2 regions of the Pseudoxanthomonas sp. GW835-FHT14C01 genome follow, and region 1 is predicted to be linked to the other one. Evidence: predicted binding sites of a transcription regulator. Region 1 holds the regulator's gene; the other holds the start of a gene.
The links. Region 1 encodes FliA, which starts transcription of late flagellar genes. Its sites were predicted from a motif close to TAAAGTTTNNCNNNCNNNGGCCGATAA; they were not measured.

Region 1 (14,214 bases):
GCCGCACAGCACGACCAGCGCGAACGCACCGCCCGCGACGATCAGGCGCTGGCGCAGCGCCCATGCCAGCACCGGCGCATAGGCGCGACGCGCCCAACCCATCACCCGCGTTTCCTTCTCCTGCACGCGGCCACGCAAGAACAGCGCGATCGCCGCCGGCACGAACGTCAGCGACAGCACCATCGCGCCGCTGAGCGCCAGCACCACGGTGATCGCCATCGGATGGAACATCTTTCCTTCCACGCCGGTGAGCGCGAAGATCGGCAGGTACACGGCGGTGATGATGCCGAGCCCGAACAGGCTGGGCCGGATGACCTCCGCCGTCGCCGACGCCGTGGCATCCAAGCGTTCTTCGTCGGTCAGCAGGCGTCCGAGCCGGTGCTGCAGCTCGCCGAAGCGGCGCAGGCAGTTCTCGATGATGATCACCGCGCCGTCGACGATCAGGCCGAAGTCGAGCGCTCCCAGGCTCATCAGGTTGCCCGACACGCCGCCGCGCACCATGCCGGTGAGCGTGAACAGCATCGACAGCGGGATCACCGCGGCGGTGATCAGCGCCGCGCGCACGTTGCCCAGCAGCAGGAACAGCACGACGACGACCAGGATCGCGCCTTCGACCAGGTTCTTGGCCACGGTGCGGATGGTGCGGTCGACCAGCGAGGTACGGTCGTACATCGGCTCGGCACGTACGCCGGACGGCAGGCTGCGGTTGGCGTCGGCCAGCCGTGCGGCGACGGCCTGCGACACCTCGCGGCTGTTGGCGCCGATCAGCATGAAGGTGGTGCCGAGCACGACCTCCTTGCCGTCCAGCGTCGCCGCACCGGTGCGCAGTTCCGGTCCCTCGCCCACCTGCGCCACGTCGCGTACGCGGATCGGCACGCCATCGCGGCGGTCGAGCACGATGTCGCGGATGCCGTCGAGATCGGCGACCTGCCCGGGGACACGCACCAGGAACTGCTGGCCGTTGCGCTCGATGTAGCCAGCGCCGACGTTCTGGTTGTTGCGCGCCACCGCCTGCACCACGTCGTGCAGGGTGAAACCCAGCGCCACCAGACGCGCCGGATCCGGGGTGATGTGGATCTGCCGCGCGAACCCGCCGATGGTGTTGACCTCGGTCACGCCGGGCACGTTGCGCAGCTGCGGCCGCACTACCCAGTCCTGCAGCGTGCGCAGATCGGTGGCGGTGTACGGCGTGCCGTCCTCCTTGCGCGCCTTCGCGTCCGCTTCCACGGTGTACATGAAGATCTCACCCATGCCGGTGGCGATGGGGCCCATCTCCGGCTCCAGCCCGGCCGGCAGCTGCGACTTCACCTGCTGGATGCGCTCGCCGACCTGCTGGCGGGCGAAATAGACGTCGGTGCCGTCCTTGAACACCACGGTCACCTGCGACAGGCCGTAGCGCGAGATCGAGCGCGTGTAGTCCAGCCCGGGCAGGCCGGCCAACGCGGTCTCGAGCGTGAAGGTCACGCGCTGCTCCGCTTCCAGCGGCGAATAGCCGGGCGCTTCGGTGTTGACCTGCACCTGCACGTTGGTGATGTCGGGGGTGACGTCGATCGGCAATTTGCCGAAGCTCCATACGCCGACCGCGACCAGCACCAGCGTCAACGCCAGCATCAGCCAGCGGTGGGCGATGGCGAAACGCAGGATGCGCTCCAGCAGGCCGCGCGACTCGGAACTGCCGTGTTCAGTGGTCATGCGAGGCCCCCGATTTCTCGATGTCGGCCTTCACCAGGTAGCTCTGTTCGACGACGACCTGATCGCCCGTTTTCAGCCCGGACAGCACTTCGACGCGCTGCGCATCGCGTTTGCCCAGTTCGACCGGCCGGATCTCGTAGGTGTCGCCGAACCGCACGAACACCACGTCCCAGTCGCGGAACCTCTGAAGCGCCGCGAGCGGCACCACCATCGTGGCCGGCTGCTGCGCCACGGTGATGCGCGCCTTCACCGCCGAACCGGGACGCCACAGGCCATCGCTGTTCTGCAACGTCGCGCGCGCGACCGTGCTCTGGCTGGCGGTCGCCGTCCCGGGCAGCACGCGTTCGAGCGTGGTCCGAGCGGTGGCGCCATCGCTCAAGCGCGTCACCGTGACCGGCACGCCGGGGACGATGTGCTGTGCGTCGGCGCCGAAGATGTGCAGGTCCACCCACAGCGTCGACAGGTCGGCGACTTCGAACAGCGTCGCCCCCTCGCCCGCCACGCTGCCGACGCTGGCGTTGCGCGCCAGCACCACGCCGCTGATCGGCGAGGTGACCGGGTACGTCGTCAGGCTCAGGTTGCTTTCCACGATCGCCAGCGTCTGCCCGGCCTGCACGCGGTCGCCCACGTTCACCGCCAGGCGACGGATGAGGCCCGGGAAGCGCGCCGCGATGTTGGCCACGCGACCTTCGACGGGCGTCAGCAGGCCCTGCACTTCGTGTTCGTCGGCGATCGTGCCGGCCTGTACCGGCGCGATGCGGATACCGGAATCCTCCGCGATCTTCGCCCCGATGGTGGTGCGGCCTTCGTAGCTGTCGTAGGTCCAGCGCAGGGATTTGCCTTGGATCTTCGCCAATACCTCGACGTCGAACGAATGCGGCTCGCCGACCACGCTCTTGGCCAGCAGGCTGCCATCGGCCTGCGGCACCAGCACGTGGTTTTCGCGCACGTTGCCGAGGCGAACCAGCCGCACTTCCACGCTGCCCGCCGTGGCCGGCAACGGTTTGCCGTCGCGGTACAGCCAGGCCTGGTACGTCGGAGGCGTGTCCGATTCGGCGATCGCCAGTTCGACCGTGACGCCGTCCTGCGTCAGCAGGCGGCCGCCGTGCTCGCCGCGCGTGGCTGCTTCATCGGCGTGTTCTCCACCTTCGTGGCCGTGGCCACCTTCGGCGTGGCTTTCCTTGCCGCCGCCACAGGCGGCCAGCATCAGCGAAAGCGCGAGCGCGCTCATCAGGGGGCGCAACGTCATGGGGTCGTTCCTTCTTCTGGGGCGGCAGGCGCGGCGATGAAGGCCTGCCCGGTGAGCCGCTGGATTTCGATGAGGGCCGCCTGCGCGTCAAGCGCGGCGTCCAGTTGCTGGCGACGGGTCGCCGTGGTCTCGGATTGCAGCTGTGCCCATTCCAGATAGCTGATGGCGCCGCCGCGGTAGGCGCGCTCGGCGGCCTGTTCGGCGCGCAGCAGGCGTGGCAGCACGTCGTCGCGCGTGCGCTGTACGTCCACCTGCGCCACACGGTAGCGGCCATGCGCCTCGGTCAGCGTGGAATACAGCGCGATGTCGCGCGATTCGCGCTCGATCTCCAGCGCCGCCAGGTCCGCCTCGGCCGCGCGGATCTCCGGCGCCGCACGACGCGCGCCACCGAGCGCCAGCGATACGCCACCGATCAGCGCGGTATCGCCGCCGTCCTGCATCCGGCGGATGCCGACCTGCCAGTCGAGGTCGGACGTGGATGCGGTACGCGCCAACCGGACACGCGCTTCGCGGATGCGGCGCTCGTCGGCGAACTGGGCCAGTTCCGGCGTGCCTTCGAGCAGTGCGGCGAGTTCCACCACGTCGACGAGCGCAGGCAACACCCGCGGATCGCCTGCGGCGACGTCGAAGCGCGGCGCCCGCTCGCCCCACAGCGCAGCCAGGTGCTGGCGGGCGGCGGCCTCCTGCTGGTCGGCGCGCACCAGGGCCAGTTCGGCACGCGCCAGCGCCGCCTGGGCCGTCAGCACGACCGATTCCGGCGACGCACCGGCCTGCAGGCGCTGGCGTGCGCCCGCGACGGTACGCCTACGCTGCGCGATGTCCTGCACCGCGATGGCCCGTTGCGCGCGTGCGCATGCGACGGCCAGGTAGCGGCGGGCGACATCGGCCAGCAGGTCGAGGCGCTGCGTTTCGCGTTGCATCGCCAGCGCGTCGATGCGCGCCTGCGCCAACGTGCGGCGCGCGTCGAGCTTGCCGCCGCGCTCCAGCACGCCAGCCAGCGTCAGCGTCGCTTCGGCCTGGCGGACGCCGCTCGCGTCGCCGGTGCCGAGCACGTTCTCGAGGTCGAGGCCGGCTCTAAGAGCAGGACGCAGCAGGGCCACGTCGCGTTCGGCGAGCAGGGCGTCGGTACGCGCGCCGAACAGGCGCAGGTCGGGATGGGCGCGGGCGACGCGCGCCATGGCGTCGTCCAGCGTGAGGGTTTCGGGGGGAACAGCAGGCGATGGCGCCTGTGCGTGCACGCACGGCGCGATCGCGAAGGCGGCCAATGCCGCCAGTCGCAACCACATGGGAAGTCTCCGGAACGTCGGTGAGGGAACGCGGGCGACGGAACGTCAGCCCGGCACGGCCATCACGCGGCGATCGGAGGACGCAGCAAGGACGTCCGGGGCGCCTGCGCCACCGGCACCCGGTCCAGCACGGGCACGGCGGCGGGCAGGATCATGGCCGGCACGCGCATCGGCGCCGGCACGATGGCGGTCAGATGGCCGCAGCAATGGCTGGCATGCATCAGCGCATGCAGCAGGTCGCCGGGATCGACGTCGTCGTGGCCGTGCCCTGCGGCGCCGTCCTCGTGCTCGCCCACGACATGCAGGTGCTCGGCGCCATTGCCCAGCTCGTGCAGGTCGCCCAGCGAAGCGAACACCGGATTCGCCAGCACCGCCAGCAGCAGCACCGCAAAGGCCGGGAAGCGCAACAGGAAACAACGGCGGTGGCGCAGGAGGCGAAGCATCGGCCGGCATGCTAGCGGGCCTTGCGGGCGTTAGACAATTCCATGCCGGTTTCCCGTCCGGGACTGGAACGGGTCTTGCAGCGGACCGTCCGACCCCGTCGGAAATGCGCCATGTCTGAGCAGGACGAAAGCGGCGAACGCACTGAATTACCCACCGAGAAACGACTTCGCGAAGCCCGTGAACAGGGCAACATCCCGCGCTCGCGCGAGTTGGCGACGGCGGCGGTGTTCGGTGCGGGCGTGCTGGCCATCATCGGCATGGGCCCGGGCCTGGCGCGCGATGCGCTGGGCTGGATGAAGATCGCGCTGACCCCGGACCCGCTGCTGATGCGCCAGCCGGACCAGCTGTTCGGCTACGTCGGCCTGATGATGCTGAAGCTGCTGGTCGCGATCGCGCCGGTGGCGGGCATCTGCGTGCTGGCCGGACTGGCGGCACCGGCCCTGATGAGCGGCCTGCAGTTCTCGCAGAAGTCGCTGATGCCCGATTTCAAGCGCCTCAACCCCGCGGCCGGCCTCAAGCGCCTGTACGGGCCCGAGAGCATCGCCGAGCTGCTGAAGTCCCTGCTGCGCGTGGTACTGATCGGGGGCGCGGCGGCGATCTGCCTGAAGCTGGGACTGAATCCGCTGCGCGAGTTGCTGACCATGCCGCTGGAACAGGCGGTGCGCAGCGGCCTGTCGTTCACCAGCACCCTGCTGCTGGCGACCACCGGCGGCCTGATCCTGCTGGCGGCCATCGATGCGCCGTACCAGAAGTGGAACTGGCTGCGGAAGCTGAAGATGACCCGCCAGCAGCTGCGCGAGGAAATGAAGGAAAGCGACGGCAGCCCGGAAGTGAAAGGCCGCATCCGCCAGATGCAGCACCAGATGTCGCAGCGCCGGATGATGGAGGACGTGCCCAAGGCCGACGTGATCGTGGTCAATCCGACCCACTACGCGGTGGCCCTGAAATACCAGGCCGGCCAGATGGGCGCCCCCACCGTGGTCGCCAAGGGCGTGGACGAACTGGCCATGCGCATCCGCGAAGTGGCCGATGCCCACCGCATCGCCATCGTCTCCGCCCCGCCTTTGGCACGCGCCTTGTATCGCGAAGGGCAGCTTGGCCGGGAGATCCCCGTGAGACTGTACGCCGCCGTCGCCCAGATCCTGTCCTACGTGTACCAGCTGCGCGCCTGGCGCGTGGGCGAGGCTCCGCTGCCCGACCTGCCGGCGCTGGACGTGGATGAGCACGGAGGCAAGGCATGAGCGCGCAACCGGTCGGCACCCCGCGCTGGATGGACATGCTGAAGAACGGCCTCGGCGCGCCGCTGGTGGTGCTGGCGCTGCTGGCCATGATCGTGGTGCCGCTGGCGCCACCGGTGCTGGACGCGCTCTTCAGCTTCAACATCGCCATTTCGCTGGTGGTGCTGCTGGCGGTGATCTACGTGAAGCGTCCGCTCGACTTCACCATCTTCCCGATCATCCTGCTGATGACCACGATGCTGCGCCTGGCGCTGAACGTGGCCTCGACCCGCGTGATCCTGCTCAACGGCCAGAACGGCCACGACGCCGCCGGCAAGGTCATCGCGGCGTTCGGCGAGTTCGTGGTGGGCGGCAACTACGCGGTCGGCATCGTGGTGTTCGCCATCCTGACCATCATCAACTTCGTGGTCATCACCAAGGGCGCGGGCCGCATCGCCGAAGTGTCGGCCCGCTTCATCCTGGACGCGATGCCCGGCAAGCAGATGGCCATCGACGCCGACCTCAACGCCGGCGTGCTGACCCGCGAGGAGGCCAAGGCGCGGCGCGAGGAAGTCCGCGCCGAAGCCGACTTCTACGGCTCGATGGACGGTGCCAACAAGTTCATCCGCGGCGACGCCATCGCCGGCATCCTGATCCTGTTCATCAACCTCATCGGCGGTTTCGCCGTGGGCATGTTCCAGCACGGCATGCCGGCCGCCGAGGCGGCGTCGACCTACACCTTGCTGTCGATCGGCGATGGCCTGGTCGCCCAGCTGCCCGCCCTGCTGGTGTCCTCGGCGGTGGCCATGCTGGTCACCCGCGCTTCGCGCTCGGAAGACATGGGCCAGGCCGTGATGGGCCAAGCCTTCGGCCAGCACAAGGCGCTGGCGGTGGCCGCCGGCGTGCTGGGACTGGTCGGGCTGGTGCCCGGCATGCCCAACGTCGCCTTTTTGACGCTGGCGGCCGGTATCGGCTACCTCGCCTGGAAAATGTGGAAGCGGACCCAGCAGGGTCCGGCAGCCACCGACGGCGACACGCCGGCCCTGCCCGGTCCGGGCGCGCCCGACCGCAACGCCGAACTGACCTGGGACGAGCTGCGCCCGGTCGATCCGCTGGGCCTGGAAGTCGGCTACCGGCTGATCCCGCTGGTCGACAAGAACCAGGGCGGCGAACTGATGTCGCGCATCAAGGCGGTGCGCCGCAAGCTGACCCAGGACCTCGGGTTCCTGGTACCGCCGGTGCATATCCGCGACAACCTGGAACTGCCGTCGAACGGTTACCGCCTGCTGGTGCATGGCGTGCCGGTGGCGTCGGCGGAGATCCACCCCGACCGCGAGCTGGCTCTGGACCCGGGCGGCGCGTTCGGCAGCATCGACGGCATTCCCGGCAAGGACCCGGCATTCGGCCTGGACGCGGTGTGGATCCAGGCGCACCAGAAGGCCACGGCGGAATCGCTGGGCTACACCGTGGTCGATCCCGCCACGGTGATGGCCACCCACCTTTCCCACCTGGTGCGCGAACACGCGCCGGAACTGCTCGGCCACGAGGAAGTCCAGCAGCTGCTGGCGCAACTGGGCCGCAGCGCGCCGAAGCTGGTCGAGGACCTCACCCCGAAGGCGCTGCCGCTGGCCACCGTGGTGCGCGTGCTGCAGAACCTGCTGATCGAGCGCGTGCCGATCCGGCAGCTGCGCCGCATCGCCGAGGCGCTGGTCGAGTTCGCCCCGCAGAACACCGATCCGGCCGCGCTCACCGCCGCCGTGCGCACGTCGCTGGGACGATTCATCGTGCAGGAGATCTCCGGCATGGCACCGGAGCTGCCCGTCTACACCTTGGCGCCGACTCTGGAACGCGTCTTGCAGGACAGCACCCAGGGAACCGGCGCGGCGCTGGAACCGGGACTGGCGGAACGCCTGCACCAGAGCCTCGCCGACGTGGTGACCAAGCAGGAAGCCCGCAGCGAGCCTGCGGTGGTGCTGGTACCGGGAACGGTCCGCGCCGCCCTCGCCCGCCTGGTCCGCCACAGCGTCCCCTCGCTGTCGGTGCTGGCCTACAGCGAGGTTCCCGAGGACAAGCGGTTGAAGCTGGTCGGCACGATCAGCTGAGGCCCGGAGCAGCAGAACCCGACGCGACACCGAACCGGATAGCACGCCATGAAAATCAAACGCTTCGTCGCCCCCGACATGCGCACCGCCTTCGCGATGGTCCGGCAGGAACACGGTCCGGACGCGGTGATCCTGTCCAACCGGGTCACCGAGGACGGTGTCGAGATCGTCGCCGCCAGCAACTACGACGAAGCGCTGGTGCAGCGCACGCTGGACGCCATGCGCCCGACCGCGCCCGCCGCGCCGCTGCATCCGCTGCTCGATCCGGCGCCGCAGGCAGCGGCCGCGAACAGCCCCGCCCTGACGCCGGCCGAAGCCGCCGCCAGCTATTTCGCGCGCCGTCAGCCGGCGACACCCATCGCACCGCGCGCCGAAACCGCGAAGCCCGCCCCGATCGCGCCACCGCGCGCGCCCGTGATCGCCGCGCCCGCAGCGGCCGCCGACATTCCGGCGCCGGCTGTCCGCGACATCGCGCCGCTGCTGATCGAACCCGAATCCTTCGCGGCCAAACTCGCCGCCTGCCTGCCCGCCGCGCCCGCCAACGAGCCGGTCGCGCGCATCGAACCCGTCGTGGCGCCGCGTCGCCCGCCCGCCCCGCGTGCCGACATCGACGACACGCTGGACCTCGACGCGCTGCTGCCGTCGATCGCGCCGCCGGTGTCGCTGCCGGAACCCGAACCCGCGCCCATCGTCGCGCTGCACGCCGCGCGTACGCCGGCGTCCGCCCCGGCGCCGGCGCCCGCCGCCATCACCGTGCCCACGCTGACCGTGGTCACCGACAACGCCGCGGAAGCCCGGGAGAGCGACGAACAACTGGTGCAGATGCGCGGCGAACTGTCCGCCATGCGCGAGATGATCGAACGCGAGATGCATCGCCTCACCGACGAGCGCCTGCGCGGTTCGCCGGTGCGCATGCAGGCGATGGAACTGATGGAAGACTACGGCTTCGATGCTGGCATCACCCGCGACATCGCCCTGCAGATCCCCGCCGACACCGAACCGCACCGCGGCCGCGGCCTGATGCTGGGCCTGCTGTCGAAGAAGCTGCCCGTGCTCGACACCGACCTGCTCGACACCGGCGGCGTCATCGCCCTGGTCGGACCGACCGGCGCCGGCAAGACCACCACCATCGCCAAGCTGGCGGCCTGCTTCGCGCAGCGCCACAACGCCCGCGACGTGGCGCTGGTCACCACCGATACCGTGCGTGTTGGTGGCCGCGAACAGCTGCATGGCTACGGTCGCCAGCTCGGCATCGCCGTGCACGAGGCCGACAGCGCGCAGACCCTGGCGCTGGTGCTGGAGCGCCTGCGCGACTACAAGCTGGTGCTGATCGATACCGCCGGCCTGGGCCAGCGCGACCGCAACCTGGTCGGCCAGCTCAACTGGCTGCGCGCCTCGGGGCAGGTGAAGACCCTGCTGTGCCTGCCGGCCAATTCGCACTTCTCCGACCTGGACGAGGTGGTCCGCCGCTTCAGCGCCGTGCAGCCGCAAGGCGTGGTGCTGACCAAGCTGGACGAGACCGGCCGCCTGGGCAGCGCGCTGAGCGTGGTGGTCGACCACCAGCTGCCGATGACCTGGGTGACCGACGGCCAGCGCGTCCCCGACGACCTCCATCGCGCCAACAGCGCCCACCTCGTGCTGCGGCTGGACCAGCTGCGCCGCGAAGCCGACGAACCCTGCTCGACCGAGGCCACCCATGTCGCCTGATCACCCGCTGCAGACCAATCCCCGCAGCACCCCGCCGATGCCCGGCGCCTTCCATCCCGTGCGCGTCGTCGCCATCACCGGCGGCAAGGGCGGCGTGGGCAAGACCAACGTGTCGGTCAACCTCGCAGTGTCGCTCGCCGAGATGGGCAAGCGCACGCTGCTGATGGACGCCGACCTGGGCCTGGCCAACGTCGACGTGCTGCTCGGCCTGTCGCCGAAGTTCACCCTCGCCGACCTCGTCGCCGGCCGCTGCGGCCTGGAGGAAGTGCTTCTGGAAGGTCCCGAAGGCGTGCTGGTGGTGCCGGCCTCGTCGGGTTTCCGCCACATGGCCGAACTGACGCCGGCCGAGCATGTCGGCCTGGTCAACGTGTTCTCCGAGCTGCAGCGGGCCCTCGACTTCATGATCGTCGACACCGCCGCCGGCATCACCGACAGCGTGCTGACCTTCTGCCAGGCCGCGCAGGACACCGTGGTGGTGGTCTGCGACGAGCCGGCGTCGATCACCGACGCCTACGCGCTGATCAAGGTGCTGGCGCGCGAGCGCGGCCTGGACCGCGTGCACGTCATCGCCAACATGGTCCGCGACCCGAACGAGGGCCGGAAGCTGTACGAAAAGCTCGCGCGCGTCTGCGAGCGCTTCCTCGGCGACGTCGCCCTGCACTACCTCGGCGCCGTGCCGCAGGACGACTGGCTGCGGCGCGCCGTACAGCGCCAGCAGGCCGTCGTGAAGGCGTATCCGGGCAGCCCGTCGGCCCGCGCCATCACCGACATCGCGCGCACGACCGCCCGCTGGCAGCCGCCGGTCGGGGCGCGCGGCAACGTGGAATTCTTCGTCGAACGCCTGATCCAGCGGGGGGTGGCCGCATGAACACCGCCGCCGCCCAGTACCGCGCCGTGCAACGCGGCAGCGCGAACGACTTCGTCACCCAGCACGCCGACCTGGTCCGCCGCATCGCCCACCACCTGGCGGCGCGCCTGCCGGCCAGCGTGGAGATCGACGACCTGGTGCAGGCCGGCATGATCGGCCTGCTGGAAGCTTCGCGCAGCTATGACGCCGAGCAGGGCGCGTCGTTCGAGACGTACGCCTCCATCCGCATCCGCGGCTCGATGATCGACGAGATCCGCCGTGGCGACTGGGTGCCGCGCTCGGTCCACCGCCGCGCCCGCCAGGCCGCCGCCACCGTGCGCGAGATCGAACAGCGTACCGGCCGCGCCGCCATCGCCACCGAAGTGGCGAGCGCGATGGACATGCCGCTGCCCGAATACCTGCGCCTGATGGAGGATGCCGCGCGCGGCCAGGTGCTGAGTCTGGAGTCGCACATCGACGACCACGGCGAACCGAACACCTCGCGCACCGGCGGGCCGTCGCCGCAGCAGAACCTGGAGCGCAGCGAGTTCCGCCAGCAGCTGGTCAAGGCCATCGGCCACCTGCCCGAGCGCGAGCAGCTGGTGCTGTCGATGTACTACGAGCAGGAACTCAATCTGAAGGAAATCGGCGCGGTGCTCGGCGTCAGCGAATCCCGCGTCTGCCAGATCCACGGCCAGGCGATGGTGCGCCTGCGCGGTCGCCTGCAGGTGTTCGAGAAGGCCGACGCCGGCCTGGAAGACGACGAATGACCCTGCAGAAGCGCCCCGGGGCGCTCCCACGAGCCGACGCCAGCTCCGCTAAACATTTCCCGTCCGCGGTCGATATCCCCACCAGTCCCACCGTCCACGCAATACCGGAGCATCCGTGACCAACAAGAACATGCGCATCCTGATCGTGGACGACTTCTCCACCATGCGCCGCATCATCAAGAACCTGCTCAACGACCTCGGCTACACCAATACCGCCGAGGCCGACGACGGCAACACAGCGCTGACCGCGCTGGGCCAGGGCGGCTTCGATTTCGTGGTCACCGACTGGAACATGCCGGGCATGACCGGCATCGAGCTGCTGAAAGCCATCCGCGCCGACGACCGCTTCAAGACGCTGCCGGTGCTGATGGTGACCGCCGAAGCCAAGCGCGAACAGATCATCGAGGCGGCGCAGAACGGCGTGAACGGCTACATCATCAAGCCGTTCACCGCACAGACGCTGGAAGAGAAGCTGGGCAAGATCTTCGAACGCCTGGGAGCGGCCGCCTGATGAACGCCGTCGCCGACGCCACGGGCGCCCGCGCGGCGCTGGTGGAGAAGCTTCAGACCGCGCTCGATGCCCTGGAACAGGGCGACGAGGCGGGCTGGCGCCGCGAGCTGGATGCCATCGCCGCCTGGCGCACCCAGCCGATGATGCAGGGCCTGGGTCGCCTGGCCCGCGAACTGGCGCAGACGCTGGGCGAACTGCCGCCGACCGGCGCGGGCGAACTCGACGATGCCTGCGCGCGTCTGGACCATGTGGTCGAGATGACCGAACAGGCCAGCCACAGGACGCTGGACCTGGCCGAGCAGTGCCGGGGCTACGCCACGCAGCTGAAGAGCACCGACCTGTCGGCCGAACAGGCCGCGCTGGTGGACCGCATCGGCAAGGGCCTGTCCGAGATGGCGCTGGCGCAGAGCTATCAGGACCTGACCGGGCAGATCATCCGCCGCGTCGCCGGCATCGTGCGCCGCGTGCACGAGGGCTTCGGCGCGCTCGGCATCCCGCCGCCGGAAAAAAACCGCGACAAGCCTTCAGAACTCGCCGGTCCGGCCGTTGCTGGTCTTGACCGCAACGCGTTTTCGCAGGACGACGCCGACGACCTGTTGTCCGGCCTGGGGCTGTAGCCCCGGGGGACGCGCGCTGCGGAACCGGAGACCTGCCATGCCTGCCGCTTCCGCCCATCGTTCCCGTCACCCTGTCGTCCTGCTCTTCGTCGGCCTGTTGCTGGTCTGCGATGTGGTGGCCGCGCGCTTCCTGCGCCGCCGCCCCGACACGCAGCCCCTGTTCGACGCCTCCCGCTGATCGCCCGCCCCGGTAACCGTCCCGTCCATGTCCGCCGTCACGCCTGAAATCGCCGCCGACTTCCTGATCGAAGCGCAGGAGATCCTCGACCGGCTCGGCGAACAGCTGGTCACGCTGGAACACGACCCCTCCGACAGCAGCCAGCTCAACGCGGTGTTCCGCGGCTTCCATACTTTGAAGGGCGGTGCCGGCTTCCTCGGCATCCAGGCCATGGTCAACCTGTGCCACGCCGCCGAAGAAACCCTGGGCCTGGTGCGTGCCGGCAAGGCCACGCTGGAACCGCAGCACTTCGACGCCGCACAACAGTCGCTGGACTGGCTACAGCAGATGCTGGATGCCATCGGCGGCGGCGAAGAGCCGCCGCACGCACCGCAATCCCTGATCGACCAGTTCGACGTGCACGGCGGCGCCTCCGCGCCGGCACAGGCGTCCACGACCACCGCGGCACCGGCGGCACCCGCGCCCACCGGCGACGTGATCGGCGACGACGAGTTCGAAGCCCTGCTTGACCAGTTGCACGGCGGCGGCGCACCGACCAGCGTCGCCCCGCCCTCGCCGCCGCGTGCCGCGCCCGCTCCCGCGCCTGCGAAACCCGCCGGACCGAAGCCGGCGGCCAAGACCGGCGGCGAAGCCGAGCAGACCATCCGCGTGGATACCAAGCGGCTGGACGCCATCGTCAATCTCGTCGGCGAACTGGTGCTGTCGCGCAACCGCCTGAAGACGCTGCGTGCTCGCATCCGCGACGAAGAACTGGATCGCGCGGTCAGCAGCCTCGACATCGCCACCGCCCGCCTGCAGACCGCCGTCATGCGCACGCGCATGCAGCCGGTCGGCAAGGTGTTCTCCCGCTTCCCCAAGGTCGCGCGCGACGTCGCGCGCCAGCTGCAGAAGGAAGTCGACCTGGAGCTGGTCGGCGCCGACACCGAACTCGACCGCAACCTGGTGGAGGCGCTGGCCGATCCGCTCGTGCACCTGGTGCGCAACGCGATCGACCACGGCATCGAAGTACCCTCGCTGCGCGAAGCCTGCAGCAAGCCGCGCGCCGGCCATGTGCGCCTGTCGGCGCAGCAGGAAGGCGACTTCGTGACCATCGAGATCCGCGACGACGGCGCCGGCATCGATCCCGAGCGCCTGCGCGCCAAGGCGCTGGAGAAGGGCCTGATCGATCCCGAGGCCGCTGCCCGCCTCAGCCACGACGAGTGCCTGCAGCTGATCTTCCTGCCCGGCTTCTCCACCAAGGCCGAGGTGACCGACATCTCCGGCCGCGGCGTCGGCATGGACGTGGTGCAGTCGCGCATCCGCGAACTCAGCGGCCAGATCACCATCCATTCCGATGTGGGCCGCGGCAGCCGCTTCGTCATCCGCGTGCCGCTGACGCTGGCCATCCTGCCCACGCTGCTGGTGCAGGCCGGTGATCCGGTCTACGCCTTGCCGCTGGCGCGCGTGATGGAAGTGCTGCACGCGCCCTCCGAAAGCCTGCGCTGGTTCGACGGCCAGGCCGTGCTCGACCGGCAGAGCCACACGCTGCCGCTGGTCGACCTGCGCCAGTGGCTGCGCGTGGACCCGGTCATGGCGCCGCTGCTCACCATCGTGG
Region 2 (14,214 bases), on a different contig from region 1:
CCGACGTACCCGGCGCACCGATGCGCGGCTCGCCCGAGGCATAGCTGTGCGTCCAGGTGTTGTTGCCCTGCGACACCAGGCCCTGCGGATTGCTGAAGTTCGCCAGCGCGACCTGGCCCAGCGGGCGGTCCACGCCGTTGGAATAGCGTGCGTACACGACGCCGGTTTCGGACACGCTGAACTCGTTGAGCTTGCCGGTGGCGTAGCCGTCCTGGTTCTGGATGCGCTTGGCGAACTGCTCGCCGTACTGGGTGGTCCCGCTGATGTTCATCGTCATGTTCAGCACGCCGGCGCCGGTGCTGGGCGTGAACGGCGCCAGCGTGATCTGGCCGTTGGCCGGTGCGGTCAGGGTGCCGTTGTTGTCGAACTGCACGGTGGTCGGCGCGCCCATCGACGTGCCATCCACGTACGAGTGCATCTGCCACTCGTTCGGATTCGGCGTCTTCACGTAGTAGACGGTCTGCTGGTGGGCCACGCCCAGCGAGTCGTACACGGTGACTGAGGTGGTCTCGTTGTAACTGGCGCTATCAGTGGGCGAGAACGGCGAGATCGTCGGCTGCGCAGCGTTGCCGGGCAGGGTCACGCCCAGTTCCACGTTGGTGGTCGGCGAGGGTGGGCTGTCGGTGGTCAGCAGGCGCAGGTCGGTCATGTTGCCGGTGTCGAAGCCGACGCCGTCGGCGCGCGGCGGGAACACCTGCAGGCGGTAGCCTTCCGGCGTGGTGACATAGCCGTTCGGGTCGCGCTGGAAATTGCCGGCGCGTGTGTAGACGTTGGTGCCGTTGTTGCTGACCGTGAAGAAGCCCTCGCGGTCCACCGCCATGTCCAGATAGCGTCCGGTCTGGTTGATGTCGCCCTGCGAGAACTGCTGGGCCACGTTGGTCAGGCGCACGCCGGCACCGATGCCGTTGCGCAGCAGGCCGTAGCCCGTGGACGAGAACACCTCGGCGAACTCCGCGCGCGATTCCTTGAAACCGGTGGTGTTGACGTTGGCGATGTTGTGCGAGGTCACGTTGAGGTCGGCGTTGGCCGCTCTCATGCCGGACAGGGAACTGTTGAATGCCATGGAAGACTCCTTGCGGGATGCGGTGGGAGCGTGGGTGTCAGGACGCCGACTTGCCGATGCGCAGCACGTAGTCGAGCGGGGCGGTGCCCAGGCCGGGCAGGTTGAGGTACAGGCCGTCGGAGCCGATGGTCACGCTGTCCACGTGGGCATCGACGTAGGTGTTGAGCGCGGTGCCGGTGCCGTCGGCGGCGGTGTGGGTGGCCTTGATCGAATACTTGCCGGCCTCGGCGCGTTCGCCGTTGGCCTTCAGGCCGTCCCACGCGAACGCGGTCTCGCCCTTGCCGGTGGCGTCCACTTCGACGGTGTCGACGACGATGCCGCTGGCGTCCTTGATCTCGAAGGTCACCTTGCCGGCACCCGGCGACATCACCAGCCCGGTGGCGTTGCCGGAGGCGGGCAGGGCGATCGATTCGGACGGCACCACCACCGAATGCCCGACCAGCGAGGCGCCTTTCAGCACCTGGTCGCCGGTCAGCGCGGCGGTGAAGCCGTTGACGGTGCTGTTGAGGTCGCTGATGCCCTGCACGGTGGAGAACTGCGCCAGCTGGGCGACGAATTCGCTATTGGACAGCGGCTTCAGCGGATCCTGGTTGCTCAGCTGCTCGGTCATCAGCCGCATGAAATCGGCCTGGCCCAGCGTGTCGGCCTTTTTCTTCGGGGTCGCACCGGTGCCGCTGGCATTGAGGGCGGCGAACGGATCGCCATTGACGGTGGTCATGCGCGTGCTCGGTCAGGGGAGGGACGCATCAGCGCCCCATGGTCAGGGTGGCCAGGGCGAGTTCCTTGGCCGTGTTCAGCACTTCCACGCCGGCCTGGTAACCGCGCGAGGCGGAGATCAGGTTGACCATCTGCGCGACCGGATCGACGTCCGGTGCATAGACGTAGCCGTCGGCGTCGGCCATCGGGTGGCCGGGTTCGTAACGCTTGATCGGGGGCGCTTCGCTCTGCGTGATCTCCTTCACCTGCACCGAGGTCAGCGAACCGTCCGCGTTGAGCCTGCGCGCCTGGAAGATCGGCTCGATCGGCTTGTAAACCGCTTCCGGCGAGGAGGCGATGGAGTCGGCATTGGAGAGGTTGCTGGCGATGGTGTTCAGGCGCACGGACTGCGCCTGCAGCGCGGAACCGGCGACGTCGAAGATGGGCAGGTTGCTCATGGCATGCCTCCTTACTGGCCGGTGATCGCGGTGAGCATGGTGCGCACCTTGGATTCGATGAAGCTCAGCGAGGCGCGGTACTCCAGCGCGGCGCGGCCGTAGGCGGCGCGCTCGGTATCGGCATCGACGGTGTTGCCGTCCAGGCTGGGCTGCACGCCATCGCGTTCGAAGACGCGCGGCGAGGCATTGAGCAGGGTGAGGTGCCGCTCGTGGGTGCTCTGCAGCGGCGCGGCCTTGGCGGCGGCCTGTTCAAGTGCGGCCTGGAAGTCCAGGTCCTTTGCCTTGAAGTTGGGCGTGTCGGCGTTGGACAGGTTGCTGGCGATCAGCTGCATCCGTTGCTCACGCAGCGGCAGCGCCGCGGCATGGACGCCCAGATAGTTGGAGATGGGATTGGACATGGCACCGCTCCGGCAGACCGTTGCCGGGGCAGTTGCAAGGCGTGTGCCAGAACGCGCGCTCGGCGCGAGCTTCTGGAAAGGAAGCCGTAGCGTCGAGCTTGCTCGACTGCTCGACGGCCAGGCGTGGGATCCGGTCCGACAGTCAGCGGAGCAAGCTCCGCTCTACGCCGTCAGGCGGCCATTCTTGCCGCCACCACCTGATTCAGCCGGAACAGCACGTGTTCGGCCAGCTCGTGCGGGCTGTACTTGGCCACGAAGGCGTTGGCGCCGACCCGTTCGACCATGGCGTTGTTGAACACGCCCGACAGCGACGTGTGCAGCAATACGTACAGGCCGGCCAGGCCCGGGTGGCGCCGGATTTCCGTCGTGAGCGTGTAGCCGTCCATGGCCGGCATCTCGATGTCGGAGATGACCATGGCGTAGCGCTCGGCCGGGTTCTCGCCGGCGGCGTGCACCTGCAAGAGATGGTCCAGCGCCTGGCGGCCATCGGAGAGCAGGGTGGCGGTGACGCCCAACTGCTCCAGTACGCTGCGGATCTGCGAGCGCGCCACGCGCGAGTCGTCCACCACCAGCACCTGCATCGGCGGGGCATCGGCGGGCAGCGCCATCTCGGGCGCCAGGGTGGCATCCATGCGCGACTGGCAGATGTCGGCCAGCACGCTTTCCACGTCGATCACTTGGATCAGTTCGCCCTGGAACCGCGTCACGGCGGTCAGGAAGCTGTTTTCCGCGCCCAGTTCGGGTGGCGGGTGGATGTCTTCGACCGCGATGTTGACGATGCGCTCCACGCCGCTGACCAGGAAGCCCTGGACCGAACGGTTGAACTCGGTGACGACCAGGTAGTTGGGGGCGTTCTCGGGATTCGGGTCGCGCTCGGGATGGCGGATGCTCAGGCCCAGGTCCAGCACGGGCACCGACCTTCCGCGCACGTCCGCCACGCCGACGAACTCGGTGGGCAGGCCGGGCAGCTGGAACAGCGACGGACGGCGCAGGACTTCCTGCACCTTGAAGACGTTGACGCCAAAAAGCTGACGCCCGCCCAGACGGAACAGGAGCAGGGCGAGGCGGTTGTGGCCGGCCAGGCGGGTGCGCTGGTCGATGCGGTTGAGCAGGTCCTGGGTCATGCACAGCATATCGGCCGGGGGGGAGGGGTCTTGAGCAGGTCGCGGGCCTTCCAGCCCTTCGAGGCTTTTAGCCCCTCTCCCTGCGGGAGAGGGGTTAGGGTGAGGGGCAACGGAAGTCGGGTGCCTGTACGAACCGTTTGGGCTTGTCCAAGCCGTCGCGTTGGATTCCTGGGGCCTGCCGGGATCGTTCCTCGATGGTGCCGGCATGGCGCCGTTCGCCGCGGAGGCCCTACTTTTCTTTGCTTGTGCAAAGAAAAGTCGGCAAAAGAAACACCCCCCGACGGTCCGCCCGCCGGGACTGCCGGACCTCAGGGGCCCCAAGTGCCGCACCTGAGGGATCGAGGCGTGCTGTTGCTATTGCTCCCGGCCCGCTCTCGAACCCGGAGCGCGCAGCGCGGAGGGCGTGCCGCCTGGGGTGTGTTTTTCTTTGCATAAACAAAGAAGTGCTTTTCAACAGCCGTATGGCTGGTCAAGAAGGCCCCCGCGGCGAGCGGCACCAAACCCCAGCGTCAAGAACCTCACACCGAAGGTCCCACGAAGAAGCGACTTCTGGCACACCGCTTGCAGCTTCCACGCCGATGAACCACCGGAGTCCGACCATGCTGCTGCGCCTGACCACCGCCCTGATCGGCGGCCTGACCGCGTGCAGTGTCCTGGCCGCGGACTTCCAGCCGGTCGACAGCATCAAGGCGGCCGCCCTCGGCGCGTTGCCCGCCGGCAGCGAAGCCGAGGCCACGCTCGATCCCGCCTTGCGCCTGCCGCGCTGCAGTGCCGCCCTGGTCGCGCGCGTGCAGGGCAGCAACAGCGTGGAAGTCGGCTGTCCCGATGGCTGGCGCCTGTTCGTGCCGGTGCGCGTCCGCCGCAGCCAGACCGTACTCGTGCTGGCACGCGGTATCGCGCCGGGCGAGACCATCACCGCGGACGCCTTCGTCGCCGAGCGTCGCGACGCCTCGCGCATCGTCGGTGCCGCCGTGGCCGATCCCGCGCAGGCCGTGGGCCGCGTCGCACGGCGCATGCTGCCCGCCGGCGCCGTGCTGGCCTCGACCGACCTGGTCGCGCAGCGGCTGGTGCGGCGCGGCGACAACGTGGCACTGGTGTCCCGGCGGGGCGGCGTCGAGGTCCGCGTGGCGGGCAAGGCGCTGGCCGACGCCGGCGAGAACGAACGGGTGACCGTCGAAAACCTGTCCTCGCGCAGGGTGGTGCAGGGCATCGTGGGCGCAGGCGGCGACGTCTGGGTGAGCCGATGAAAAAAAATCCGCATTCGCCCTCAAGATGTTCCGGAGGGTGCCGATACCGACGCTGGGTGGAAGGACATCGGGCAAAACCCGGCCCCTCCTCGGAATTGTGCGATCCGTCACTAAAGTCGAGCGGGTGGCGGCCGATAACTCCCATGAACCCTGTGACAGGCGACTGACATGAACCAGAAAATCGAAGGCACTCCCCCTGCCGCCATCCGCACCACCGGTCCCGTGAGCGGCCGCGTGGCGTCCGCAGGCGCTGATCGTTCCAGCCCCGTGGAAGCCAGTGCGGCGGGCGACAGCCTGCGTCTGACCGGTGAAGCCACCAGCCTGCAGGCGATGCAGCGCGAGCTGTCCAGCGCTCCGGCGATCAACGAAGCCCGCGTGCAGGCCGTGCGTGAAGCGCTGCAGTCCGGTGCCTACAAGATCAACGCCGAGGCGATCGCCGACGGCATGCTGGGCCTGGAAGAGCAGCTGGGCCGCTGAGCGCAATGAACCACGCCTCCCTCCAGCGACTGTCCGCGGCCCTGGAAGAGGAGCGTCGCGCCATCGTCGAGCACGACGTGGAGGCGCTCATGCGCTGCACGCAGGACAAGCTGGATGCCCTGCGCGCGCTGGAAACCGCCGCGGCCGGCTTCGGCTTCCCCGACGACCTGCGCGAGAAGCTGGCCGACCTGGCCGAGAAGAACCATGCGAACGGCATCCTGCTGGCCCGTCGCCGCCGCGAAGTGAACTGGGCGCTGCGCCATCTCGGCCGCACCGAAAGCCACGGCGCGTACGACGCGCAGGGCCAGACGTCGACGACCGCCGCCCCGCGTCCCATCGCGGTCGCCTGAGCCCGGTGCCGGATCCGCAAACTGCGACCCCGCACCTTGCCGCTCCCGCGGCCGCGCCGGATACTGGCGCCCCTTCGCCACCCGATCCATCCGTGGCCACAGACCCGCTGACGAACCCGCCTTCCGGCGCCTGCGCCGTGGACGACATCCCGAGCTTCGCCGATCTCAAGGCGCTCGCCGAACTGATGGACGACGGCTATCTGCTGCTTCGTGGCGATGGCCGTCCGCTGCACGCCAATGCGGCGGCGCGCGCGCTGGTCAACGACGAGGACCACGCCTTGGCGGCGCTGTCCGCCCTGTTGCCGGTGGATGCGATCCGCACCGCGCGCGAGACCGGCCGCTGGAACACCGACCTGACCCTGGCCGACGGCGTCGTGCTGCAGGTGCGCGCGTATTTCCACGACAGTGCTGGCGGCGGCCACTGCATGGTGGTCTTCCACGACGTCAGCGAAGCGCATGCGCGCCAGCAGGAACTGCAGCGCCGCCATGCCCAGCTGCGCCAGACGCTGGTGCGGCTTGCCGGTGCGCAGGAGCAACTGGTGCAGTCCGAGAAGATGGCTTCCATCGGCCAGCTCGCCGCCGGCGTCGCGCACGAGATCAACAACCCCATCGGCTACGTGCACTCCAACCTCGGTTCGCTGCAGGAGTACCTGCACAGCCTGTTCTCGTTGATCGAAGTGTACGAGCGCGCGCTGCGCCTGCCGGACCCGAAGGCGATGCTGCCCGAGATCGAGGACCTGCGCGCGCGCTCCGACATTGACTTCATCACCGGCGACCTGCCGCAGCTGATGTCCGAATCGCGGGAGGGCATCGAGCGCGTCACCGCCATCGTGCGCAACCTGAAGGATTTCTCGTACTCGGGCCGCGACGACAGCTGGAAGTCCGCCGACCTGCATGCCGGCCTCGATTCCACCATCAACATCATCTGGAACGAGCTGAAGTACAAGGTCACGCTGGAGAAGCACTACGGCAAGCTGCCGCTGGTGCAGTGCCGTCCCTCGGAGTTGAACCAGGTGTTCATGAACATCCTGCTCAACGCCAGCCACGCCATCGACGAGCGCGGCACCATCACCGTCAGCACCGGCGTGGAGGGCGAGGAGGTCTGGGTCGAAGTCCAGGACAGCGGCCACGGCATCCCCGACGAGATCCTGCAGCGCATCTTCGACCCGTTCTTCACCACCAAGCCGGTCGGCAGCGGCACCGGCCTGGGCCTGTCGATCTCCTACGGCATCGTCAAGAAGCACAACGGCCGCATCGAAGCGCGCAACGAGCCCGGCGCCGGCGCCTGCTTCCGCATCGTGCTGCCGATACGGCAGCCGGCCGCCGACGCGGCGTGAGCCGTCACCGCGCATCCCCGTAGGAGCGACGTAAGTCGCGACCGGAAGAACGCGGTGTCCATGAGCGTGGGGCATGGCGATCAACCGCCGATCCACGAGCTGGCCGCGTGGGTTGCTTGATTTCCGCGGTCGCGACTTACGTCGCTCCTACAACGGAGGCGCGTCGAAGAACGCCAGCTTCTTCGCCCTGGGCAAGCGCTTCAGCCGCGCCTCCGCGCGCGAGGCCGCGCCGCGGTCGGGGTAGCCGCGCTGGGCGAGCAGGCGCACTGGCGGATTCGCGCGCGTGTACTTCGCGCCGGTGCCGGCCACATGCGCGGCATAGCGCACCTCAAGGCGGTTGGTGATGCCGGCGTACCAGGCGCCGTTGCGGCATTCGAGCAGATAGAGGCACCAGCCGCCCGGTGTCGGGGTGGCGGTGTCAGGCATGCGCGCGGTGGTGCGGCTGGTTCTCGTACGTGGCGAAGGCCTGGCGGATGTGTTCGCGCAGGTCGTCGTCGTTCCACGGCTTGGTCAGGAAGCGGTAGATTTCGCCGCGGTTGATCGCTTCGGTCACCGTCGCCAGGTCGGTGTAGCCGGACAGCACCAGCCGCACCGTGTCCGGGTACAGCAGGCGCACGCGGCCGAGGAACTCGGTACCGCTCATGTCCGACATGCGCTGGTCCGACAGGATGACCTGCACGTCGTTGGTCGCCAGCAGTTCGAAGGCGTCGGTGACGTTGCTGGCGGCGAGGATGCGGTAGCCGTCGCGGCGGAACAGGCGCACCAGCGAGCGCAGGATGTTCTCCTCGTCGTCCAGCAGCAGCAGCGTGCGGTCGGGCTTGGTCGCGGCGAACGCGTCCGCGCGCAGGTAACGCCGGCGCAGCACCGCGCCGGCGTCTTCGGCCGACATCGGCTCGCCGAACAGGTGGCCCTGGAACATGTCGCACTGGTTGCGGCGCAGGAAGCCGAGCTGCGTGTCGGTTTCCACGCCGTGCGCGATGACCTTCATGCCCAACTGGTGGCCCATCGCGATGATGGCGCAGGTGATGGCGACTTCGCGCGGGCCCGAGGGCACGCCCTTCACGAAGTTGCGGTCGATCTTGATCTTGTCCACCGAGAAGCGCACCAGCGAATCCAGGTTGGAATCGCCCATGCCGAAATCGTCCAGCGTCAGCCGCACGCCTTCGCGATGCAGTTGGGCCAGCGTGCGATGGACCAGGTTCATGTCCTTGGCCAGCGCGTTCTGGCGCACTTCCAGCACCACCATCTGCGGCGGGATGCCGGCTTCCTGCATCGCCTCCAGCACTTCCGACACGAAGCTGGGACGCAGCAGCTGCAGGGTGGACACGTTGACCGCGATCTCGAAGTCGTCGAACCCCCAGTCGCGCCACACGCGTGCCTGCTTGAAGGCGTTGCGCAGCACCCAGTCGCCGATCTGCACGATCACGCCGAGCTTCTCGGCCACGTGCATGAAGCGCTCCGGCACCAGCAGGCCGAGCGCAGGCGAGTACCAGCGGAGCAGCGTCTCCATGCCGATGACGCGGCCGTCGTGCGCGTTGATCTGCGGCTGGTAGAACAGGCGCAGTTCGTTGTGGTGGATGGCGTTGACGATCTGCCGCGCGATGATGCTGTCGCTGCGTGCGGTGATCGCCGCGCCGCGCCGGTACAGGCGCACCAGGTTCATGCCTTCGTGCTTGGCCTGTTCCATCGCGCTTTCCGCGCATTGCAGCAGGCCGGACGGCGTGTCCGCATGTTCCGGACACAGGGCGACGCCGAGCGTGCCGGTCAGGAACAGCGTGTACGGCAGCACCGTCATCGGCAGCTCGATCTGCTCGCGCAGCAGGTCGCCGAAGCGCTCGGGCGGCAGGGTGCCTGGCAGGCGCGGCACGGCCACGATGAATTCGTCGCTGCCGTGGCGCCAGGCGCGCGCTTCCGGTCCCAGCGCCCGCTGCAGGCGGTCGCTGAGGATGGCCAGCGCCTCGTCGCCGACTTCCACGCCCATGTTCTCGTTGATCGAGCGGAAGTGGTCGATGTCCAGATACAGCAGCATCAGCGGCGTGCCGTCGTTCGTGGCGGCATCGACCATGCGCTGCAGATCGGCTTCGCCGGCGCCAAGGCGCGGCAGGCGGGGCAGGTGGGCGTGTTCGGAATTCACGCGGGATCGGCGGCTGAGGACAGGGGCCCATAGGGTAGGCGAAGTCGCCACGGTGCGCCTGCGACAGCCGTCAGGTCGCCGCCCGCCGCGCTCGCCAGCGCCTGCAGCAGCGGCAGCTCGGCGACGGCGACGGTATCCCCCTGCAGTTCGAGCGTGAACACGCCGGATGCCTCGGTATCGCCCGCCAGCGTCAGGGCCAGGGGATCCCCCGCGTTGGCTGCGGCGCGCATCGCCGTCTGCGCGATGCGGAACGCCACCAGGGCGGTATCCGGCACCGGCGCCTGCGGCAACGGCGACAGCGTCGCGCCTTCGCCGGGGAAGAGGCGTTCGTGCTCGGCGCGCAGGGCGGCATCCAGGCCGATCGAATCCAGTTGCGGCGGGTGCAGCGTGGCATGCAGGTCGCGCACGATGGCGACGGCCTCGTCGCTGGCGCGGATGATCTCCTGCAGGTCTTCCGCGCGGACGTCGGCATCGTCTTCCGACTGCACGAGGTGTGCACCCATCCGGATCGCCGACAGCGCCTGGCCGACCTGGTTGTGCAAGGCGCGGCCGACGCGATGGCGGTCGGCTTCCTGCAGGCGGAACAGTTGCAGCAGCAGGTCGGAGGAAGGGGGCGTCGGCATGGGCGATGCGGGAGCGGGAACGGCCGCAGTATGCCAGCCATGTGGCGGACCGATGGCGCGGTAAAGCCCGGAACGAAACGGGGCGGCCATCGCTGGCCGCCCCGTCGTGCGCTTCTGCGGGAAGGGAGGGTCAGAACAGCTCGACCGTGCCCGCGCCCATGTTCTGCTGCGCCACCGGCTTGTGCGGCGGACGTTCCCACTCGGTGCGCTGGTCGCGCAGGCGGTTGCCGATCAGGCGCAGGGCGCTGAGCAGTTCGTTGTCGGTGGCGCCACCCGTGCGGTGCAGCAGTTCCTGCAGGGCCAGCGCTTCCTTGTTGATCGCGGTCAGGCGGTCGAGGTGGGTCTGCGCGCTGCCCAGCGACTGCGTGGCGATGTCTTCGAACTGCAGCGAGCGGACAGCGTCGGCGACGCTGGCGTCGATGGCGTGGCCGCACATCGACACTTCGCGCATGCCGTCGCCCAGCGAGGCGTTGATCGCGGCAACCTGGTTCAGCATGCCGGCCGCTTCAGAACGCGCTTCCCGCGAACGGTCGAGATCGCGCGAGGCCATGTTCGAGACGGTGTCGCGCACCTTGGCGATCGATTCCTTCGAGCTGTGGGCCAGCTTGCGGATCTGTTCGTTGAAGGCGGTGGAGCGCTCGGACAGGTTGCGCACCTCGTCGGCCACCACCGCGAAGCCGCGACCGGCCTCGCCGGCACGCGCCGCTTCGATGGCGGCGTTCAGCGCGAGCAGATTGGTCTGGTCGGCGATCGACTTGACGTCCTCCAGCAGCGAGAAGATGCCGTCCAGGTGCTGCGCCATGTCGTCGATATGGTGCACGGTGGTGCCGCTCTGGCCGGCCACCTGTTCCAGCGCCTCGACCAGCTGCTCCATGCGCTGACTGGCGTTCTGGGCGAAGCGCGCCACGTCCACGCCGGCACGGTCGCCCTCGCCGTTACGGTCGATGATGCGGGAGATGGCCGCGCTCTGTTCGCGCGACTTGCGGTTCATCGCATCGAAGCTGCCGCCGAGGTTACTGACGGCCTCGCGGATCAGCTCGCGGGCGCGGTCTATCTCGCTGCGGGAGCCTTCGATCTCGTTGTTGACGAAGCGGCGCAGTTCGGTCAGCAGGGCATCCTGTTCGCGCACGACGCTGGCGTGCTCGGGGGAGATCTGGTGCGAGTTGACGACGGTCAGCCAGGCGAAGATCAGCCAGGCCAGCGTCAGCGACGTCAGCAGGGCCCATTGCAGGGCGTTGGGCCAGTCGAAGCCGACCGACACCGGGAACAGCAGGGTGAGGATGAGGGGTGCCGCCAGACGAACCAGGATGCGCGAATACATGGGTGCTCTCTGCTGAAGCTCACTGATGGGTATCGGCCGTGCGGATCGGCTCTTTAGGCGGGAAATCCGCGGGTTTCGCGGTTGGAGACGATCTGTGACCGCCGTTGCGCCCCTGTAGGAGCGACGTGAGTCGCGACCGCGCGTGGGAGAGGCCATGAGCGCTGAGGGTGTGGAGTCCGTGCCGTCATCGCAGCGGGTTCGTATCGCAGGTCAGGATGGGATCGGCTGTGCGGTCGCGACTCACGTCGCTCCTGCAGGGGCTCCACAAGAGAGTCGCCAGCAGCTCACGCGATCGATGCCGCCAGGTCGAGCAGGCGCTGCGCGATGCGTTCCAGCGGCAGGGCTTCCTTGGCGGCGCCCATCCGCATGGCTGCGCCGGGCATGCCCCAGACGACGCTGCTCGCTTCGTCCTGCACCAGGGTGGGGGCGCCGGCCTGGCTCATTTCCAACAGGCCGCGCGCACCGTCGTCGCCCATGCCGGTGAGGATGGCGCCGACCGCGTTGCCGCCCGCGCTCTGCGCGACCGAGCGGAACAGCACGTCGACCGCCGGCTTGTGGCGGTTCACCGCCGGACCGTCGTCGATGCGCGCCCGCCACCGCGCGCCGTCGCGGATGATCCGCATGTGCTGGCCACCGGGCGGGAGGTAGGCATGGCCGGGCAGGATGGCTTCGCCATCGCTGGCTTCGCGCACGGCCATCGCCGAATGGCGGTCCAGCCGCTCGGCGAAGGCGCGGCTGAAGCCGGCGGGGATGTGCTGGGTCAGCACGATCGCGGGCGCGTCGGCTGGCATCTGTTCCAGCACCACGCGCAATGCTTCTGTGCCGCCGGCGGACGCGCCGATGGCGATCAGGCGGTCGGTGGTACGGAAGCGCAGCGCCGGCGGTGCCGGCAGTGCGGTATCCAGGTTCACGCGCGGCGCGCCGGTGCGCGCCAACGGCCGCACGCGCGCTTTCGCGGCGGTCTTGACCTTGGCGATGATCTCGTCGGAATACGACTGCAATCCGCTGGCGACATCGAGCTTGGGCTTGGAGACGAAGTCCACGGCACCCAGCGCCAGCGCCTGCAGCGTGGTGTCGGCGCCGCGTTCGGTCAGCGAGGAGATCATCACCACCGGCATCGGGCGCAGCCGCATGACGTTCTCGAGGAACGCCAGGCCGTCCATGCGCGGCATTTCCACGTCCAGCGTCATCACGTCCGGGTTCAGGCGCTTGATCTTGTCGCGCGCCAGCAGCGGATCGGCGGCGGCGCCGACGACCTCGATGCCGGGGTCGCGGGACAGGATTTCGGTCAGGATCTGGCGTACGACCGCCGAGTCGTCGACGATCAGCACGCGGCAAGGGGTCGTACTCATCAGAACAGCTCCACGCCCCCGGTGACGGGAGCCTTGGACAGGCGGGCGCGGGCCGCGGACTCGGCCGCCAGCACCTCGGCATCGTGGGCGTGCGGCAGGCGCTGCACGACGGCGCGACCACTGTCGGGGAAGTACCAGACCTTGCGCGGATGGATCCCGCGCAGGTCTTCGGCGACCACCGGGATGCGCTCGGCGTCCAGATAGCGACGGACGAACTCGGCATTGCGCGTGCCCACCGGATTGCTGGTGAAGCCCTTCAGCACGTTGGCGCCGCCGAACACCTTGGCCTGCAGCCGGCTGCGCGCCGCACCACGCTTGAGCAGGTCGTTGATCAGCAGTTCCATCGCATAACTTCCGTAGCGCGCGGGCGCGCCGTCGCCGACATTGCCGTCGGGCAGCAGGAAGTGGTTCATGCCGCCCAGCTTGAGCAGCGGGTCGCGGATGCAGGCGGCCACGCAAGACCCCAGCACGGTGACCAGGGCGGTGTGGTCGTCCACGACCAGGTACTGCGTCGGCAGCAGCTTGGCGGCGTCGGTCTTGAAGCGGATGTCGTGGTAGCGCATCACGCTGCCATCGGCGAAGGCGGCCGCGGCGGCACTCATGCGGCGGTCCCGGCGCGCCGGTACAGGGTGCGGCCGCAGGGCTGGATGATGTCGGCCGCGTGCAGGTAGTTCTCCGAGTGCCCGGTATAGAGCATGCCGTCGTCGGCCAGGTGCGGCACCAGGCGGGTGAGGATGCCGCGCTGGGTCGGCTTGTCGAAATAGATCATCACGTTGCGGCAGAACATCGCCACGAAAGGTCCGGCCACGTCGTAGCGCGGCGCCAGCAGGTTGAGCGGGCGGAATTCGATCAGCTGCCGCAGCGCCGGATGCACGCGGCACTTGCCTTCGTTGGGGCCGCTGCCGCGCTGGAAATAGCGCCGCTTCAGCGCGTCGTCCAGGCCGGCGATGCGCTCGATCGGATAGACGCCGCGCTCGCCGGTGGCCAGCACCTGGGTATCGACGTCGGTGGCCAGGATGCGCACCGGCGGCGTCAGCGTGCCGTAGGCCTCGCAGGCGGAGATCGCGATCGAGTAGGGTTCCTCGCCGGTCGACGCGGCGCAGGACCAGATCTTCAGTGGGCCGTCGTGGCGGCGCTTGGCCAGCTCCTCCTGCAGGCGTTCGAAGTGGTGCGGCTCGCGGAAGAACGAGGTCAGGTTGGTGGTCAGCGCGTTGGTGAACGCCTGCCACTCGTCGCCGCCGTCGCGCTCCAGCCGGTCCAGGTAGTCCTTGAAACTGCGCAGGCCGAGCGCGCGCAGGCGTCGCGAGAGCCGGCCATAGACCATGTCGCGCTTGCCGTCGGCGAGCGCGATGCCGGCGCGCTGGCGGATCAGGTCGACGACGCGGCGGAAATCGCGGTCGTCGAACTCGAAGTCGCGCGCGCCCGGCGCGGGGACGTCATCGTGGGCAGGCAGGGCGGGAGTCCGTCGTGTCGTGGTGGCCGGCGCGATGGAGCGGGGACTGACGGACATGGGCGTCTCGAAAGAGCGGGTACTGAGGGAGTGCCGGGTCGATGCCCCGCCGCGAGGACGGGGCATCGGTCATCGGCCGGCCTGATGCAAACCGCGTGCCTCAGAACTCCTGCCAGTCGTCGCC

Region 2: a site for FliA is predicted at 11,258-11,284, ahead of AC1Q5B_RS17710 (methyl-accepting chemotaxis protein). Genes of this name have one in related genera too.

Annotation. Positions count from the first base shown of each region.
Region 1 covers NZ_JBXAGB010000005.1:16,564-30,777, reverse strand. The annotation lists gene AC1Q5B_RS19440 (efflux RND transporter permease subunit) at 1-1,656, opposite strand, end outside; gene AC1Q5B_RS19435 (efflux RND transporter periplasmic adaptor subunit) at 1,682-2,941, opposite strand; gene AC1Q5B_RS19430 (TolC family protein) at 2,938-4,227, opposite strand; gene AC1Q5B_RS19425 (hypothetical protein) at 4,290-4,670, opposite strand; gene flhB (flagellar biosynthesis protein FlhB) at 4,782-5,912, shown strand; gene flhA (flagellar biosynthesis protein FlhA) at 5,909-7,990, shown strand; gene flhF (flagellar biosynthesis GTPase FlhF) at 8,039-9,697, shown strand; gene AC1Q5B_RS19405 (MinD/ParA family protein) at 9,687-10,565, shown strand; gene AC1Q5B_RS19400 (RNA polymerase sigma factor FliA) at 10,562-11,314, shown strand; gene cheY (chemotaxis response regulator CheY) at 11,445-11,825, shown strand; gene AC1Q5B_RS19390 (protein phosphatase CheZ) at 11,825-12,442, shown strand; gene AC1Q5B_RS19385 (hypothetical protein) at 12,480-12,620, shown strand; gene AC1Q5B_RS19380 (chemotaxis protein CheA) at 12,648-14,214, shown strand, end outside.
Region 2 covers NZ_JBXAGB010000003.1:907,734-921,947, forward strand. The annotation lists gene flgE (flagellar hook protein FlgE) at 1-1,063, opposite strand, end outside; gene AC1Q5B_RS17655 (flagellar hook capping FlgD N-terminal domain-containing protein) at 1,101-1,781, opposite strand; gene flgC (flagellar basal body rod protein FlgC) at 1,810-2,217, opposite strand; gene flgB (flagellar basal body rod protein FlgB) at 2,229-2,615, opposite strand; gene AC1Q5B_RS17670 (chemotaxis protein) at 2,786-3,739, opposite strand; gene flgA (flagellar basal body P-ring formation chaperone FlgA) at 4,339-4,986, shown strand; gene flgM (flagellar biosynthesis anti-sigma factor FlgM) at 5,155-5,463, shown strand; gene AC1Q5B_RS17685 (flagellar protein FlgN) at 5,469-5,813, shown strand; gene AC1Q5B_RS17690 (ATP-binding protein) at 5,999-7,150, shown strand; gene AC1Q5B_RS17695 (GIY-YIG nuclease family protein) at 7,298-7,576, opposite strand; gene AC1Q5B_RS17700 (EAL domain-containing protein) at 7,569-9,284, opposite strand; gene AC1Q5B_RS17705 (histidine kinase) at 9,281-9,907, opposite strand; gene AC1Q5B_RS17710 (methyl-accepting chemotaxis protein) at 10,038-11,228, opposite strand; gene AC1Q5B_RS17715 (protein-glutamate methylesterase/protein-glutamine glutaminase) at 11,513-12,580, opposite strand; gene cheD (chemoreceptor glutamine deamidase CheD) at 12,580-13,182, opposite strand; gene AC1Q5B_RS17725 (CheR family methyltransferase) at 13,179-14,090, opposite strand; gene AC1Q5B_RS17730 (methyl-accepting chemotaxis protein) at 14,191-14,214, opposite strand, start outside.